3 regions of the Bacillus sp. DX3.1 genome follow, and region 1 is predicted to be linked to each of the others. Evidence: predicted binding sites of a transcription regulator. Region 1 holds the regulator's gene; each other region holds the start of a gene.
The links. Region 1 encodes Rex, which represses fermentation and respiration genes when NADH is low (regulators of the CRP and FNR family bind a similar motif). Its sites were predicted from a motif close to TTGTGAAATATTTCACAA; they were not measured.
Positions count from the first base shown of each region.

Region 2: a site for Rex is predicted at 5,060-5,077, ahead of pflB (formate C-acetyltransferase). Genes of this name have one in related genera too.
Region 3: a site for Rex is predicted at 1,229-1,246, ahead of QRE67_RS16025 (DoxX family membrane protein). Genes of this name have one in related genera too.

Region 1 is NZ_CP128153.1:274,388-280,430, reverse strand. It holds gene groES (co-chaperone GroES) at 1-171, opposite strand, end outside; gene QRE67_RS01565 (CPBP family intramembrane glutamic endopeptidase) at 585-1,328, shown strand; gene QRE67_RS01560 (YdiK family protein) at 1,331-1,531, shown strand; gene QRE67_RS01555 (redox-sensing transcriptional repressor Rex) at 1,559-2,188, opposite strand; gene QRE67_RS01550 (ABC-F family ATP-binding cassette domain-containing protein) at 2,371-4,296, shown strand; gene tsaD (tRNA (adenosine(37)-N6)-threonylcarbamoyltransferase complex transferase subunit TsaD) at 4,727-5,743, opposite strand; gene rimI (ribosomal protein S18-alanine N-acetyltransferase) at 5,743-6,043, opposite strand, start outside.
Region 2 is NZ_CP128153.1:567,746-573,788, reverse strand. It holds gene QRE67_RS02790 (diglucosyl diacylglycerol synthase) at 232-1,398, opposite strand; gene pflA (pyruvate formate-lyase-activating protein) at 1,902-2,633, opposite strand; gene pflB (formate C-acetyltransferase) at 2,700-4,949, opposite strand; gene QRE67_RS02775 (N-acetylmuramoyl-L-alanine amidase) at 5,457-6,043, opposite strand, start outside.
Region 3 is NZ_CP128153.1:3,225,105-3,231,147, reverse strand. It holds one part of gene QRE67_RS16030 (IS3 family transposase) at 1-132, opposite strand, end outside; one part of gene QRE67_RS16030 (IS3 family transposase) at 132-504, opposite strand; gene QRE67_RS16025 (DoxX family membrane protein) at 662-1,174, opposite strand; gene QRE67_RS16020 (nucleoside hydrolase) at 1,440-2,387, shown strand; gene QRE67_RS16015 (serine hydrolase) at 2,511-3,620, shown strand; gene argH (argininosuccinate lyase) at 3,720-5,228, shown strand; partial or broken gene QRE67_RS16005 ((S)-benzoin forming benzil reductase) at 5,543-6,043, opposite strand, start outside.

The sequences.
Region 1 (6,043 bases):
CTCTAAAGCAACACGCTCACCATTTTCAAGCACACGACCAGTACCTACTGCAATGATTTTACCCTCTTGTGGTTTTTCTTTTGCAGTGTCTGGTAATACAATACCACTTGCTGTTTTTTCTTCTGCTTGAACAAGCTCAATTACAACGCGATCACCTAATGGCTTTAGCATGAACAATAACCTCCTCATTTTTTTATGTAAATTTTCTTTATTAGCACTCAGTAGCTCCGAGTGCTAACACACTTATAATAATAAATAATCTAAATTTCTTTTGCAAGTAAAAAAATCATAATTTTTTGCAAATCAATATACAGGCTTTTTCTACCGAATGATTATCACATAGTCGAGCCTTAGCTCACTTTATATTGCATCGGCTTTTCCGCTTCTCGTATGTTACAATAAGAAAGATGCCATAAGTTGTTTTCTCTATAGATACAGCTTTTTCCTGTTTCCTATTTCATTTTCAAGCAAAGATTTACAAAAAAATAATAAAACACACGGTTATTCTGTACTCCTGGCTGGATGTTTACATGTTATCCTGCCTTATTTCATAACATAAGGGCTAGAAAGGATGGTTAACCAATTTGAAGAAACAGTATTGGTGGATTATAGTTACATATATTCTCATGCAATTATCAGGTGTTATTGGATTACCGCTACTTTTAAAAACCGGACTGTACAATAATAGCGGTTTAACACGAGATGAAAAAATACAACTTATGACTGGCCACTGGGCAATTATTAGCTTTCTCATTGCATTATGCATTGTACTGTGGTTACTCAGAACGGATATTCGCGAAAGCCGTTTAGATACAAAACGCGCAAGTATTCCCGCAACAATTGGTTGGATCTTTATCGGATTCTTTTTAGCTTTCTTTTCTCAAACGATTGCTGGTACGATCGAAATGCGTTTGTTAGGTATTAAGCCAGGCTCTGAGAATACAGAGCGTTTAATGGAAATAGCAAGGACCACTCCTTGGTTCCTCATTGTTGTATCTATACTAGGTCCTATTTTAGAGGAAATTGTCTTTAGAAAGATCTTATTTGGCACACTGTATAAAAGGTTTAATTTCTTTATCGCAGCTATCATTAGTTCACTTGTATTCGCAGCTATCCACTTTGATTTTACGCACCTATTGGTATACACTGCTATGGGTCTTGTTTTCGCCTTCTTATACGTGAAAACAAAACGAATTATCGTTCCCATCATGGCTCACGTTGCCATGAATACATTAGTTGCACTATTTCAAGTCGCATTAAGTAATGAGCAAATACAAGAAATGATAAAAGAAGCAGAAAAAATGCAAGGATTTATCGGAGGATTTTAAATATGAGGAACTCACCATTGTTCATGGCAGCACTGTATTTCCTTCTTGGATGTATTTTTACATACTTAGCAATTATTAATGTTGAAGATACAATCTGGAATTTTTATACGCTACTGCTTGCTGGTATGGCGACAATAGATTTTAATTTAGCACTTCGCCTTATCTTAGTAAAATTCAAAACGAAAACAAAAAAAGAACAATAAAAACGCAGGGGGATTTCCCCTGCGTTTTTATTGTGGATAATTTTTCAAAAAGTAAACCAGCGTTTGTAATTCTACAGCTAAATCAATATGATGAATCCTTATATTCTCTGATACATTTAACCGTGCTGGTGTGAAATTCAAAACTCCATGTACGTTTGTATGAGCTAATCGATCTGCCACAGCTTGTGCAACAGTAGCAGGTACTGTTAATATTGCCACTTGTATATCATCTTTCAAACGTTCTTCAAGTTCATCCAAATGATATACAGGAATTCCTCCGATTTCTTTTCCAACTTTCTCTTCATTTACATCAAAAGCCATTTCAATTTTTGTATTATTATTTTTCGTGAAATTGTAATGTAAGAAAGCGGTCCCTAAATTACCCACTCCAATAAGTGCTACACGTGTTATATCATCTTGATCAAGCGTTTCTCGGAAAAACGACAGTAAATAATTCACATTATAGCCGTACCCTTTTTTTCCCAACGCCCCAAAATATGAAAAATCTCTACGAATTGTTGCGGAGTCTACCTTCACCGCTTCACTTAATTCCGCAGATGATACACGTTGCTTACCAGAAAGGGATAAGTTTTGGATAAATCGATAGTATAGAGGCAATCGTTTGGCAGTCGCCTGTGGAATCTTTTGCTGATCCATAAAACCACTCCTCTCCTCCTATCTCTGTTCATGTAATTTGAACAAATACAGAAGTTTAGCACTTAAGACTTTCCTTGTATAATAGAGAGAGACTTCTCTCTTTATTTTAAACTATACACTATTTTTAGTATGATTGAGAAATATAACATGGCAAAGTTAAGAAATTATTTGAGGTGAAAAAATTGATTTTATTACAAGTAAACGGACTTTCTAAATTGTACGGTGCCGAAACAATCCTTGCAAACATTAAACTTGAAGTACAAACAAGAGATCGCATCGCCCTTGTCGGCCGAAATGGAGCTGGAAAATCTACACTATTAAAAATTATTGCAGGGGAACTTTCTCACGACGATGGTGAAATTATAAAACCAAAAGACGTTTCCATCGGTTATTTAGCCCAGAATACCGGTTTAGAAACTTCATTGACCATTTGGGATGAATTATTAACTGTCTTTACGCATCTACAACACATGGAAAAAGAACTTCGAAGGTTAGAGCAAGAAATGGGTAAGAAAGAAAACTTCTCAAACGCTACTACATATGAAAAATTGCTCGCTGACTATGATCAATTGCAACTGGATTATAAAGATAAAGGCGGTTATCAATACGAAGCGGATATTCGCTCTATTTTAAGCGGCCTTGGTTTTCCAGCAGAAACGCATGGAACAACGATTTCCACATTAAGCGGTGGTCAAAAAACGCGGTTAGCTCTTGGTAAATTGCTATTAACAAAACCAGACTTGCTTATTTTAGACGAGCCGACAAACCATTTAGACATTGATACACTAACATGGCTAGAACAATACTTACAAGGCTATCCGGGCGCTATTCTAATTGTTTCCCATGATCGCTACTTTTTAGACAAACTTGTCACACAAGTATATGAAATCTCTAACAAAGAAAGTAGACGTTACGTCGGAAACTACAGTAAATATTTAGACTTAAAAGCCGCACTCTATGAACAGGACATGAAGCGCTATGAAAAGCAGCAAGACGAAGTTGCAAAATTAGAGGACTTTGTCCAAAAAAATATTGCTCGTGCTTCTACAACAAAGCGTGCCCAAAGTCGCCGTAAACAATTAGAACGAATGGAACTGATGACCAAACCATTAGGTGATTCAAAATCAGCATCTTTTCATTTTGATATCGAAAAGCAAAGTGGGAATGATGTGCTACAAGTAAAAGACGTTTCCATTGGATATAATCAAGAACCGATTATTGAACATGTCAATGTACGATTAACACGAGGAGACAGTGTGGCACTTGTTGGACCAAACGGAATTGGGAAATCTACATTACTAAAGTCACTTGTAAATAAAATCGAGACATTAAGTGGAGACATTTCTTTCGGTTCTAATGCCTCCATCGGATACTACGATCAAGAACAGGCAAACTTAACATCATCAAAGCGTGTTCTGAACGAGCTTTGGGATGAATATCCAATGCAACCTGAAAAAGAGATTCGCACCCTACTCGGCAACTTTTTATTCTCAGGAGACGATGTGTTAAAACCAGTCTCTTCCCTAAGCGGTGGACAAAAGGCAAGATTGGCCCTAGCAAAATTAATGATGCAAAAGTCCAATTTACTCATTCTAGATGAGCCAACGAACCATCTCGATTTAAATAGCAAAGAAATTTTAGAAAATGCCTTAATCGATTTTCCAGGAACTCTTTTATTTGTCTCCCATGATCGCTATTTTATCAATCGTGTAACGACAACAGTCGTTGAATTATCAGCAGATGGTGCACAGGAATATTTAGGTGATTACGATTACTATGTGGAAAAGAAAAATGAAATGTTTGAACGGGCAGAATTTGAACAATTAGAAACAAATGCACCCGCCCAAAAACAAATTGCTCAAGAAAAGATAAATTACCTTGAGGAAAAAGAACGTAAAAAGTTAGAACGTCAACGCTCACGAAAAATTGAAGAATTAGAAGAAAATATCGCGAAACTAGAAGAAGAAATTACAGAATTAGAAGATCAACTTTGTCTGCCGGAAGTGTATGCCGATTACGAACGCGCTAGCGAAATTACAACAGCCAAACAAACGATGCAAGAGCAACTAGAAAAATATATGGCAGAATGGGAAGAATTACACGTATAAGCCCTCTGTCGTTCATATACGAAGAAAAAAGGAGATGACTCAAAGTCATCTCCTTTTTTTTAAGTCCAATGCCCGATATGGCACAAAAACAGTTTACTATGTCCCCATATGCTATCGGTAATAGTTCCACTTTATAAAGTGAAACTTTAATCAGTGGGGGTTTTACTGCCCGCAAATAGCGGGATAAATCAGAGATACAGTATAACTAAAATATACATAAGAATATCCTAGTCGAACGTCCGACTTCTTCTGAGTTATCCACAACATTATACACATATCCACCTTTATATTATGAGGGGATAAAATATCTTTTCCACATTATCCACAATTAACATAAAAACTATCCACATTTTATATACACAATAAAAACCCATATTATCAACAGATAATATGGGTTTTATCCACAGGTTGTGGTTAATTTTGTGTATAACTATGCTTCAATATCTAATCCTGGATTTGCGTTCAATGCCAATGTCGCACGCTTTCCTTGTTCATATGCAATCGTTCCAGCTGCTGCAATCATTGCTGCATTATCTGTGCATAAAGATAATGGCGGAATGATTAGCTCAATATTTTCATTCTTTGCAAACTCCTCCTCTAAACGAGCACGGAGTCCTTTATTAGCTGCAACACCTCCAGCAAGGAGCACTTGTTTCACATCATACGCTTCTGCTGCACGGGCTGCTTTCGTTACTAATACATCTATTACACTCGCTTGGAAGCTAGCTGCTAAATCTTCTGGTGCAATGTCTTCCCCGCGTTGTTTTGCGTTATGCACAGTGTTGATAACTGCTGATTTTAATCCACTAAAGCTAAAGTCATAAGAATCTGGTTCGAGCCATGCACGAGGTAAATCAATCGTTGGCTTTCCTTCATGAGCAAGACGATCGATATGTGGCCCACCTGGATACGGCATCGATAACGTACGTGCAACTTTATCGTATGCTTCTCCTGCAGCATCGTCTCTCGTCTCGCCGATTACTTCAAACGAACCATGTTCTTTCATATAAACAAGCTCTGTATGCCCTCCTGATACAACAAGTGACAACAGCGGGAACTGTAACTCTTTTACTAAGCGATTTGCATAAATATGTCCAGCGATATGATGAACACCGATGAGCGGAATATCATGAGCAAAAGCAACCGCTTTTGCTGCATTTACACCAATTAAAAGTGCACCTACTAACCCCGGCCCTTCCGTTACAGCAATTGCATCAATATCTTCAAATGAGATGTTCGCTTCTTTTAATGCTTCCTCTAATACAACTGTGATTTGTTCTACATGATGACGAGATGCGATTTCTGGTACAACCCCGCCAAAACGCTTATGACTTTCAATTTGTGAAGCCACTACATTTGCTACTATTTCTGTTCCATTTTTGACAACTGCTACAGCTGTTTCATCACAGCTCGTTTCAATACCAAGTATAATTGTATTTTTTCCCATTATATATTCACCCACATTACAAGACCATCTTCATAATTGTCTGTATAGTATCGTTTACGAATCCCACCATTTTGGAATCCATACTTTCTGTATAACTTTTTCGCTACTTCATTTGACACTCTTACTTCAAGGGTCATCGTCTTAGCTCCTATTTCCTTCGCTTGATTTATTACTTCTTTTAACAAAGCATCTCCAAGCTTTTGACCACGGTATTCTGGTAAAATGGCTATGTTCGTAATATGTGATTCATCAATAATAATCCATAATCCACAGTATCCAATTACCGCATCATTTTTTTCT
Region 2 (6,043 bases), 290 kb from region 1:
GATAACATTGTTAATATTTCGATTTTACCATCTATTGCAAGCGTATTCTTTTGTGGATAAAGTGACACTTCCCTGAGTAAGCGAGTTCTGTTACCTGTCCAATGTGCACTCTCTTTCTGATATTACCACCATAACAAAGTGAACCTTTAATCAATGGGGAGGTCACTGCCCGCGAATAGCGGGATAAAACAGAAAAAAACCCTCTTTCAAAACAGTAAAGAGGGCTTCATATTACGTAAAAGATTGTGCAAGAGCCTGTGATTTAATTGGCATATGATTAACCTGTACATGATTTTCTTCCAAAATCGCATCCACGATATGGCAAGCTGGCTCTGGACGATAAATGCTTTTTATTGCTTCTTTCATTTGTAAGAGCCTCATATCATCTTGTAATAATGCTTTTGTTTTCGCAAAAACATCATCATCTTCGCGAATAACAACCGCAGCTCCTTTTTTTTCAAAATATATCGCATTTTCATTTTCTTGTCCTGGTACTGGTTTATATAAAATGACAGGTACCTGTAAAGCTGCAGCTTCGCTTAATGTAATGCCACCTGGCTTCGTAATCATACAAGAGGTAATACGAAATAACTCATCGATGTTCTCTACATAACCAAATACTTTTAATGCCTCAGGATTCTGTTCCTGTAGTTCTAACAACTCTTGTTTTAAAGTTTCATTTTTCCCACAGACAACAGCTGTTTGAAGATTAGGAACCGACATAAAGGATTGACATAATTCCTTCACATTTCCTAATACGCCATGGGCACCTGCTACAATAAGTAAAATCTTTTTCTCACGCGATAAATGATATTTATTATACAGGATTTCTGGATTAATGATTGATTCAAAGTTTTTACGAATTGGAATCCCTGTTTCTACAATTTGCTCTGAAGGCACACCAATTTCAACCATAACTTTTTTCACATAATCTGTTGCGACAAAGTAACGATCTACTTCACGATGAATCCATATTTTATGCAAACAGAAATCTGTTAACACATTATAAACAGGAATTGAAAAACCTGTTTGTTTTTTCAATTCTGGTACTGCAATAATTGGAAATGTATTAATAACAATATCTGGTTTTTCCGCATGTAATAGTGCTTTTAAACGTTTTCTCCCAAAATTCGCATACCACGATGCAATTTTCTTATCATAAATCTTTTCTACACCGTAATAAAATAAGCGATACAGTTCTTTACCTATTGTATAACTTTTTAAATATAAATATTTTGTAATATCCGTTATGACAGGATGTGACTCTCCAAACAGGTCACATACGATCACATCTTCAATTCCTTTTTGTCGAAATGTTTGTGCTAATGTTTTGGCTACTTGCACATGACCATTGCCGTAATGTGCAGTTAATATTAATACCTTGGGGTTTTTTATCAAACAAATCCACTCCTAGCTTTTTCGCTCTTCCATATTGCATATACGACAATAGGAAAAACATTTTCCTTAAAAAATTACATGTTTGGATTCCAACACTTTCATGTTAGCTATGTACCTGTCGTGGATATGCAAAACATATAAGATTGACCCCTTAATCCTATCTGTACTCATATCTTTATATTATACTTTCCTATAAGAGCTTTCGCAATAACTTACAAATGATCCTTACTCAATGATACTCATTGTACTACTTCTTAATTCTTGTTACTATTTGGTTTTCCCTTTACAATTATGTAAAGTTATTCATTTGCTTCTTTACAAAAATATGGATATTCCACTTTCAGTATACTCTTTTCTTCGTTACGTCGCCACTCCGGTATTCATGTAATATAATCTACACTCCGTATCCTCCTGGCTTCCGCGCCTCGAACTGCTCGGCTCTCTTTATCCTCCTTTTTGAACATGCACTAGAAGAAAACAAAAAGCCTAATCCAGAATTCGGATTAGACTGCTTGTAAAATATGCTTTGCATTTTGAACACTTTTTTCTGTTGGAGGCTGTACTCCTTCAAGAGGATATTTATGTCCAAGAGCTTCCCATTTATATACACCAAGCTTATGATATGGTAAGACTTCGACTTTCTTTACGTTAGAAAGACTTTGGATGAAGCTAGATAATCTTTGTAAGTCATCTTCACTATCTGTAACACCAGGAACTAATACATGTCGCACCCATATCGGCTTCTGTTTCTCAGATAAATAACGAGCAAATTGTAGAATATGTTCATTCGGCTTACCTGTTAATTTACGATGTTTCTTGGAATCGATATGTTTTAAATCTAATAAAACTAAATCTGTATAGTCCATTAAAATATCTAATTTTCTTTGGAACTCTGGCTCTTCAGAATAGCATCCTCCTGAAGAATCGATTGTCGTATGAATACCGACTTCTTTACATTTTTTAAACAGCTCAGTCAAAAATTCTAACTGCAGTAATGGTTCCCCACCACTGACCGTAATGCCCCCATCAGAAGCTTCAATAAAGGGAAGGTAACATGTAATATCCTGCATCACTTCTTCAACTGTTATTTCTTTTCCTTTACCAATTTCCCACGTATCAGCATTATGACAATATTGACAGCGTAATAAACACCCTTGTGTAAATATTACATAACGAATTCCTGGGCCATCGACAGTACCACAAGACTCTACAGAATGAATTCTTCCTTTTACCATGTTACTTCCTCCTCTATTGAAACAGCCTCCCTCTATTTTTATTAAAAATAGAGGGAAACTTTTTACTTACATGCTTTCATGCATTGTACGGTTAATTACATCAATTTGTTGTTCACGAGTTAACTTAATGAAGTTAACAGCGTAACCAGATACACGAATTGTTAATTGTGGATATTTCTCAGGATGTTCCATTGCATCCATTAATGTTTCACGATTAAATACGTTAATATTTAAGTGATGTCCTTCTTTAACTGCATATCCATCTAGCATAGATACTAAGTTTCGTACTTGTACATCTTCTTCTTTACCAAGTGCTTTTGGAATGATAGAGAATGTGTTAGAGATACCATCTTGCGCATCTTCATATGGTAATTTCGCAACAGATAATAGTGATGCTAATGCACCTTTTGTATCACGACCATGCATTGGGTTTGCCCCTGGTGCAAATGGCTCACCAGTACGACGACCATCTGGTGTGTTACCTGTTTTCTTACCATACACTACGTTAGATGTGATCGTTAAGATTGACATTGTATGAACAGAATTACGGTATGTTTTATGTTTGCGAAGCTTGTTCATAAATGTTTTTACAAGACTTACTGCAATTTCATCTACACGGTCATCATTATTACCGTATTTAGGGAAATCACCTTCGATTTCAAAATCAACTGCAATGCCATTTTCATCACGAATTGGTTTTACTTTTGCGTATTTAATTGCACTTAAAGAATCGGCTACTACAGATAAGCCAGCGATACCTGTTGCCATTGTACGAAGAACATCAGTATCATGAAGTGCCATTTCAATACGTTCATAGCTATATTTATCATGCATGTAATGAATTACATTTAATGTATTTAAGTATAGACCTGCTAACCATTCCATTGTCATATCGAATTTACGCATAACTTCCTCGTAATCTAATACTTCAGCAGTAATTGGTGCAAATTCAGGTCCAATTTGCGCTTTTGATTTTTCATCTTTACCGCCGTTAATTGCGTATAATAACGCTTTTGCTAAGTTTGCACGTGCTCCGAAGAATTGCATTTGTTTACCAATTCTCATTGCAGATACGCAGCAAGCAATACCATAGTCATCGCCGTACTCTGGGCGCATAATGTCATCATTTTCATATTGAATCGCAGATGTATTAATAGACATTTTCGCACAGTAGTTTTTAAAATTCTGTGGTAATTGTTTAGACCAAAGAACTGTTAAGTTTGGCTCTGGTGCTGGACCTAAATTATCTAATGTGTGCAAGAAACGGAATGAGTTTTTCGTTACTAATGGACGACCATCAAGTGCCATACCACCGATAGATTCTGTTACCCAAGTTGGGTCACCAGAGAATAATTCATTGTAATCAGGTGTTCTTGCAAATTTTACAAGACGTAACTTCATAATGAAGTGATCCACAATTTCTTGTGCCGCTTCTTCTGTTAAAGTACCGTTTTCGATATCTCTTTCAATGAAGATATCTAAGAATGTAGAAGTACGACCAAGGCTCATTGCTGCCCCATTTTGTTCTTTAATTGCTGCAAGATATGCAAAGTATAACCATTGGAATGCTTCCTGTGCATTTGTTGCTGGTTTAGAAATATCAAAACCGTGAGAAGCTGCCATTTGTTTTAGTTCTTGAAGTGCGCGCATTTGCTCAGATAACTCTTCACGTAGACGCATTGTATCCTCGCTCATTACACCGCCAGTTAAATTCAAATCTACTTTTTTTGCTTCGATTAAACGATCTACACCGTATAATGCAACGCGGCGATAATCACCGATAATACGACCACGGCCATATGCATCTGGAAGACCAGTAATAACACCTGATTTACGAGCCAATTTCATTTCCGGAGTATATGCATCAAATACACCTTGGTTATGCGTTTTACGCCATTCTCTGAAAATACGGCTCAGTTCTTTATCCATTTCATATCCGTAAGCTTCACAAGCTTGCTCTGCCATACGAATACCACCGTATGGTTGTAAAGAACGTTTGAATGGTTTGTCAGTTTGGAAACCAACTACTGTTTCAATATCTTTATTTAAGTATCCTGGGTCATGTGATGTAATAGAAGAAACAATTTTTGTATCCATATCAAGAACGCCACCATTATCGCGTTCTTGTTCTGTTAAATCCATTACTTGATCCCAAAGTTGTTTCGTTGCTTCTGTTGCACCAGTTAAGAAGGCCTCATCACCTTCGTAAACGTTTACATTATTTAAAATGAAATCGCGAACATCAATCTCTGCTTTCCATTTTTCACCTTTAAAGTTTGTCCATGCTTTTTTTACAGTTTCTATTACTTGAGTCATCCTAATCTCCTCCATTTTTGATTAGTACAGGACTAAGAATTTTTATATAACAGCTTATACATTTAGGATACTACTTTTTTTGAAAAGTGAATGAGATAGTTGTGACACATTTGTGAAATGTTGAGCAAACCACTATTCACATAGTATTAACATCATTTAAAAATCTACTAAATTTACCCTTTAATTAATTGTATTTTTTTATATTATAATAAAAGAATTATATTATGTAGTTTGAAGAGTCATACCCGTTGTAAACTGTAATACCCTTACTTACTATTCTGTTATAGTCATTTTGAAACAGAATAGTAAAAAAGTGTGCCTGTTTGGCACACTTTTTTCATTATTAATTGGAAATACCTTTTACCCCGCATTAACGGGCAGTAATATCCCCACCTCAAAGTTCAGCAAAAAGCAAAGAGGTTAAGTGGGGGATAAACTGCCCATAAAAGCCCGATTGGTGAAGGCTAATGATCAGTGGGGGATAAAGCCCCCCCACTGATCAAAGTTTCACTTTACATATTTTGAATTTGCACTAATCCATTCATCTGTTCCTACGCAATACAAACCGTTTTCTTCCCCATACACCTTGTAGCTTTCTCCTTTGTGCACAACCTTTACAATTCGCGCGTTAAAACTAGGGGCGCTTCTTACATATAATGAATCTGCTACAATCTCGACTACTCTAACACGCTCATTGGCTACTTGCTGTGAACCTGAAAGGAATTTCACATATTGTGAATTTGTGCTAATCCATTCATTCGTTCCAACACAATATAAGCCGTTTTCTTCCCCGAATACTTGATAGCGTTCTCCTTTATGCACAACTTTTACAATTCGCGCGGTGAAGCTTGCTTCTTTTCTAACATTTAAAGAGTCTGCTACAATTTCAACTATGCCTGTACGTACTGTTACTGCTGGGGATGTTCCTTCAAATTCTCGCATTACATCTTGCACAAATTCTCCCCATGACTTTCCCATGTAGGCAAAAGCTGTATGTGGATCCTCTCTCCGCGAAGGGTCTAGCTCTTTATGACTAATTAAACTGACGGAAGGATGCAAAGAAAATCTATTACAAATATACGCAATTACCGATA
Region 3 (6,043 bases), 2.2 Mb from region 1:
CTATTCCACATAGGTATTTCACCATATGTTTGAGTTGATATGTTTCTATCACTGAACGAATCAGGATATATTTTTGGCTAGAAAGAAGGACTACTTTTTTAGCCCCCTTTCTATCAAACGAATCTTTTTTAACAGTTCATTTTCTGCCTTTAGTAAGTTAATTTGAGCTTCTAAGCGAGCGTTTTTCTCCTCTAGAGTCAGTTCTCTTTCTCTAGAACGCTTTGAATTTCCAAATCTAGTGTCACGTAGGCCGCTAATCCCATTTTCATTGTAAGCCTTTTTCCATCTTTTACTCGCTGCCTTAATTCTATCCATTCCTAAGATTTCTACATCAAACCCACATTCTTCAAAGATTTGTCTTGGAAACTTGCCTTTCTCTTTTTCCTCAATACATATACGCTTAAATTTATCCGTATATGTGATACTTTTTGAACTGACAGATTTAACATATTGATTAGATGATAACAGCTTAATTTCTTTCTCTGTAAAAACCTTTTTACTCATAAATTTCCCCAGTCTTTATGTTTTTCTTAATTATATACAAAAACCCTATAGGGAGACTTTTTTAGTGTCTACTCTATAGGGTACATTTTAAGATCTGAAGGGACTTTTCATTCACACAATCAGTGTTATCGGAAGCTGTAATGAGTATGTCGTTGATTTATGATGCGAATTTCCGTGCTGAAGGGTTTGGATTACTATTGTTTTTATGGAAAACCTTTTGAAAAACATACCCATCTAAACCGATACGTCCGGCATTATATCCGGCTACTAAAATGAGTATGGATAACAGCATCATATTTGGATTTGTGCTGACAGTTCCACTTAATAAGAAAGCGGCATTCATGGCAATTCCGAAAAATGCAGCTGTTTTTGTTAACCCACCTAGAAGAAGTCCAAGTCCAACTAAAATTTCTCCCCATTGTACAAGGAAACTAAATAAATCGGCATTTGGAAGCGCGAAATTTTGTAGGAAATCAGCCCACCAGCCTTGTACAGCTGGATGATCTCCGCCAGCTTTTGCAATTGCTCCTTTTAAAAATCCGCTTGCATCAAATGATTGCCCCAAAAGCTTACCTATACCGGCAGATAACCATGTATATCCTAAATATAAACGAAGCGGTAACAGGATAAATAGTGCTCTTTTATCATTGCGTAAAAAATCAATAAACATAATAAATCCCTCCTAATGCAATATAAAATGTATGTACAAGTTTATTATGTATTTTTGTGAAGCGAATCACAATGAACAAAATTTGAACAAATGATGTAAAGATACAATTTATATAAAGGATTCATCGTTTGTTCAAAAAGTGTTGGTGTGATGAAGTGAAACGCTTATCGGTGGAGGTATTATTGTTACGGTAGCACGGGGGAAAATATGTACCTTTTTATTCTGCATACTTTTGTTCCTTCATATAGTAATAACAATTGAGGGGATGGAGTTGAAGGCCATGAAAAAAATTCTTTTTTTAGGGGATCCCGGTATTGATGATTCTTTAGCAATTATGTATGGCTTGTTGCATCCTGAAATTGAAATTGTTGGTATTGTCACTGGATACGGAAATGTGAAGCAAGAGAAAGCAACGAGTAACGCTGCTTATTTGCTGCAACTCGCTGGTAGAGAAGACATTTCGATTATTAACGGAGCTAAAATGCCGTTATCTGGTGAATTTACAACGTACTATCCTGAAATTCATGGACCAGAAGGATTGGGACCGATTCGCCCGCCAAAAACAATTCGCCCAAATATTAAACCATTTTGTGAAATCTTTGATATTATTAATCGTTATAAAAATGAAATTATTCTTGTTGATGCAGGGAGATTGACAAGTTTAGCAACAGCATTTATTTTGGAGAAAGATGTAATGAAAAATGTAAAAGAATATTATAGTATGGGCGGGGCCTTTCTTGTTCCAGGAAATGTTACTCCTGTAGCAGAGGCAAATTTTCATGGTGATGCAATTGCTGCGAATTTAGTGATGCAACATGCAAAGAATTTGACACTGATTCCACTTAATGTAACAAATGAGGCGATTATTATCCCGGAAACTGTAAAGTATATTGCAAAACATTCGAAAACACAATTTAATAAGCTAATTGAACCAATTTTTAAATATTATTATAAAGCATATCAGAAAATGAACCCGAAAATATCAGGCAGTCCAATTCATGATGTTGTAACGATGATGGCTGTTGTAGATTCTTCTTTTATTGAGTATGTATATCGTAGGGTTGATATAGATTTGGAAGGAAGCGCCGAAGGAGAAAGTATTGCTGATTTTCGTCCCCAACCTGATGCAAAAGCGTTGCAGAAGTGGGTGAGAATTGGCTGGAGTTTAAATTATAAAAAATTTCTTGAAAATTTCGTTCGAATTATGACATAGACATAATAGGAGATTGCAAGTTACAATGGTGGAGACGATTCTTTAGGAAATCGTCTCTATTGTTTTGCCTGTAATTTTATATATAAATAGATTAAAAGATAAATATTGGGAGAGAAAATTCACTTGAAGAAAGTTATAGTATGTGCTGGAATCATTAGTGTATTCATATTGCTTATATCGGGTAACTTTTTAGTGGAAAAAGTTTGGAGTTCAAATAACGATGATGCTCAATATATTGCTTCGTTTGTTGAAGAACATAAAGATGAAAAAAACAGTGCCCTACTTATAAAACGAAATGATAAAGTTGTTTATTCTGTGAATCCGGATGTTGTATTACCTGTCGCAAGTACGATGAAATTAATTGTCGCATTAGAATTTACGAAACAGGTTGTAGATGGGAGAATTGATCCGAATACCATTGTATCTATTGATGATGTGAATCGCTATTATATTCCGAATACAGATGGTGGTGCACAGGATCGTTGGCAAAGATATTTAATAAGAACAGAGAAAATGGATGAAAATACAGTTTCTTTAGAAGAAGTTGCTAAAGGTATGGTGAAATTTAGTTCAAATGCGAATACTGAATATTTAATGGATCGACTTGGGTTAGATCATATTAATCAAAATTTACAAAATCTATCATTGCCTTCACATCAACCTTTATTTCCTATCGTTTCTTCTTTATATATTCCAGGATATTTGCATAAAGAATTACATGTTCCGAAATATAAACTGGAAAAGAAGTTAAAAGAAATGTCTCCAGAAGAATATCGTGGCTATGCAGTACTGATACATGAGCGTTTGAAGGAAAAAGGACCATTATTACAAAAAGAAATTCCTTTGTTTTTAGAAGAAAAATATGAAAAAATCTGGTCGGATAAATTGCCAGCTGCTTCAGCCAATGATTATATGGTACTACTTGAAAAAGCGAATCATAAAAAAGGTCTTACAAAAGAAGAAGAACAAGAGTGGGCAAGTCTTGTTGAAACAGACATGAAAGCAAAAAAGTATCGCAAATCGTTCCGTCATGCAGGGCAAAAAAATGGCTATACACCGTGGACGTTAGCAAAAGCAGTGTATGCAACGGATAAACCTGGAAATTGTACAGAAATTGTATTTTTAGCAAATAACTTAGAAGAAGATGATAGTGCAGAGTTACGCAAGCACTTACGTAACTTGCATTTTCAAGTGTTGCAGAGCGAAAAATATAAAGCAACTGTTATTAAATAAAACCGATGCGTCCAGCATCGGTTTTATTTTTGTATAAGCACCTTTTCGTAATCGTTGGGTATGATGATTAATAATATGTGGGCGAAAGGGGACAAGGGAATGCAAAGGGGAAAGGAAGAATTTTTGCAGAGTGAAGGTGTGGAATTTCCAGGAAAGACATACGCAAATTGTATTTTGCAGCATGTCTTTCAATTTCAGCGAGACTATTTATTACAGGATATGTTTATGGTACATCGTACTCATATCATTATGCTTGTTGAAGAAAAATTAATGAAGCAACAGGATGCGAAAGTTATTTTAACAGCATTAGAGAAGGTTGCACAAATTCCAGAAAATCAATTACTGTATGAGCCTGAGCATGAAGATCTTTTTTTCTTAATTGAACATTTGATGCAAAAAGAAGCTAATGAAGATTTTGTAAGCAATATGCATATTGGTAGGAGCCGAAATGACATGGGAGTAGCCATGTATCGCATGAGTTTACGACGTTTTCTATTACGCTTTATGGAGCATTTTATGTTATTGCAAGAAAGTATGTTGGACACTGCAGCGGAACATATGGAAACAATCATGCCCGCCTACACACACACGCAGCCTGCACAGCCAACAACATTTGGTCATTATATTTTGGCTGTTTACGATACGATGCAGCGTGATTTAGAGAGAGTATGGAAGGCCTATCATATTGTCAACCGTTCTCCGCTAGGGGCGGCGGCACTTTCTACAACAAGCTTTCCTATTAATAGACAGCGTGTTGCGAATTTGCTTGGTTTTTCAAATGTTATTGAAAATTCATATGACGCGATTGCCAGTGCGGATTATTTACTAGAGACGAGTGCGGCACTCATGATTACGATGACGAATAGTAGTAGGTGGCTTCATGATTTCTTATTATTAGCAACAAAAGAATATAGCGGTATTACCGTTGCAAATCCTTACGTACAAATCAGTAGTATTATGCCGCAAAAGAGAAATCCAGTTTCTATTGAACATGCCCGTGCTCTCACCAGCAGATCGTTTGGAGAAGCTTTTGCTGTATTTCAAATGATTCATAATACACCGTTTGGGGATATAGTTGATACCGAAGACGACTTGCAACCACTTTTATATGAAGGTTTTGAAAAAGCAATCCGTGTTTTTTGTATCATGAATGCAGTCGTCCGGACGATGAAAGTTGAAACAGAAACACTAAGAAGTCGTTCTTCCAAACATGCGATTACGATTACGGATTTTGCTGATACATTAACAAAGCAGTACGATATTCCATTTCGTCTTGCTCATCATGCTGCAGGTGATATAGCAAAAATGTCTGCACAGCAGGAAAAAGAGTTACATGAACTGGATTTAAAAGATGTAAATATGTATTTGCAAGCAAAATTTCATATGGTACTCACTGAAAAAGAATGGAGTAACATTATTTCACCAGAAGCCTTTGTTGAAAAACGAACTGTATATGGAGGGCCAAGTAAGAAAGAAATGAAGCGTATGATTCAAAAGAGGAAAGAACAGTTTGTGAAATCGGAAGCTGAATTTGAAAGGGAAAAAAGGCAAGTTGTAGAAGCTGAAAAAGAGGTGATGGATACAGTTATGAATATTATGAAATCGTAAAAGAAGGGATTTAGGGAGTAATCACTAATACTTCATTATAGAATCAGTGTTGTTATTATTATATAAATACAAATTAAAAACCCGACATAAAACCCTTCTTTTTAGGTGGGAGAGAGCATCCGGCCATGCATAGAAGCGGTCAGATCCTCTTCCTGCCTCATGCCAAGTGAACACAAAGAGAGAAAACGAGTGCAGGTCACCTTTTGTTATCCATAGCCGTGGCTTATATGTCGAAAAATAAAAATGGATTTATATAGAACCGATGAAATAAAAGGCTCGCGTGTATGCGAGCCTTTTTGTATATGCATATAAAACTATTTTTCATCAATTCGAATGACGCCGCCTTGTTCGAAATCCTCTGTTTCTAATAAATGGATTACTGCTTTTGCGACATACTCAGGAGAGAGTAATTTTCCTTCTTCTTTTAGAGCAATAAAGCGATCTAAGTGAATGAAATCTTCTTTTTCTGTTTGACGAATTTATTGCTGCATGCCTGTGTCCACTACGCCTGGTGCGAATGCAATCGTTTTGACAGGGTATTCTTTTCCGGCTTCTTCGGTCGCCACACATTGTGTAAACATGTTCACGCCAGCTTTCGTTGTGCAATAAGCCCCCCAACCAAAGTAAGGTTTTTGGCCAGCTCCTGACGAAATGTTAATGACACGTTTTTCTACTTGCCAATCTTTCGTATGTTTCATAAACGAAGATGTGAGAATCATAGGTGCGATTAAATTGACATTTACGTTTGAAATCAAAAGATCACTCTCTGATTTTTCAATAGGTTTCATTGGTGCCAGCATGCCAGCATTATTAAT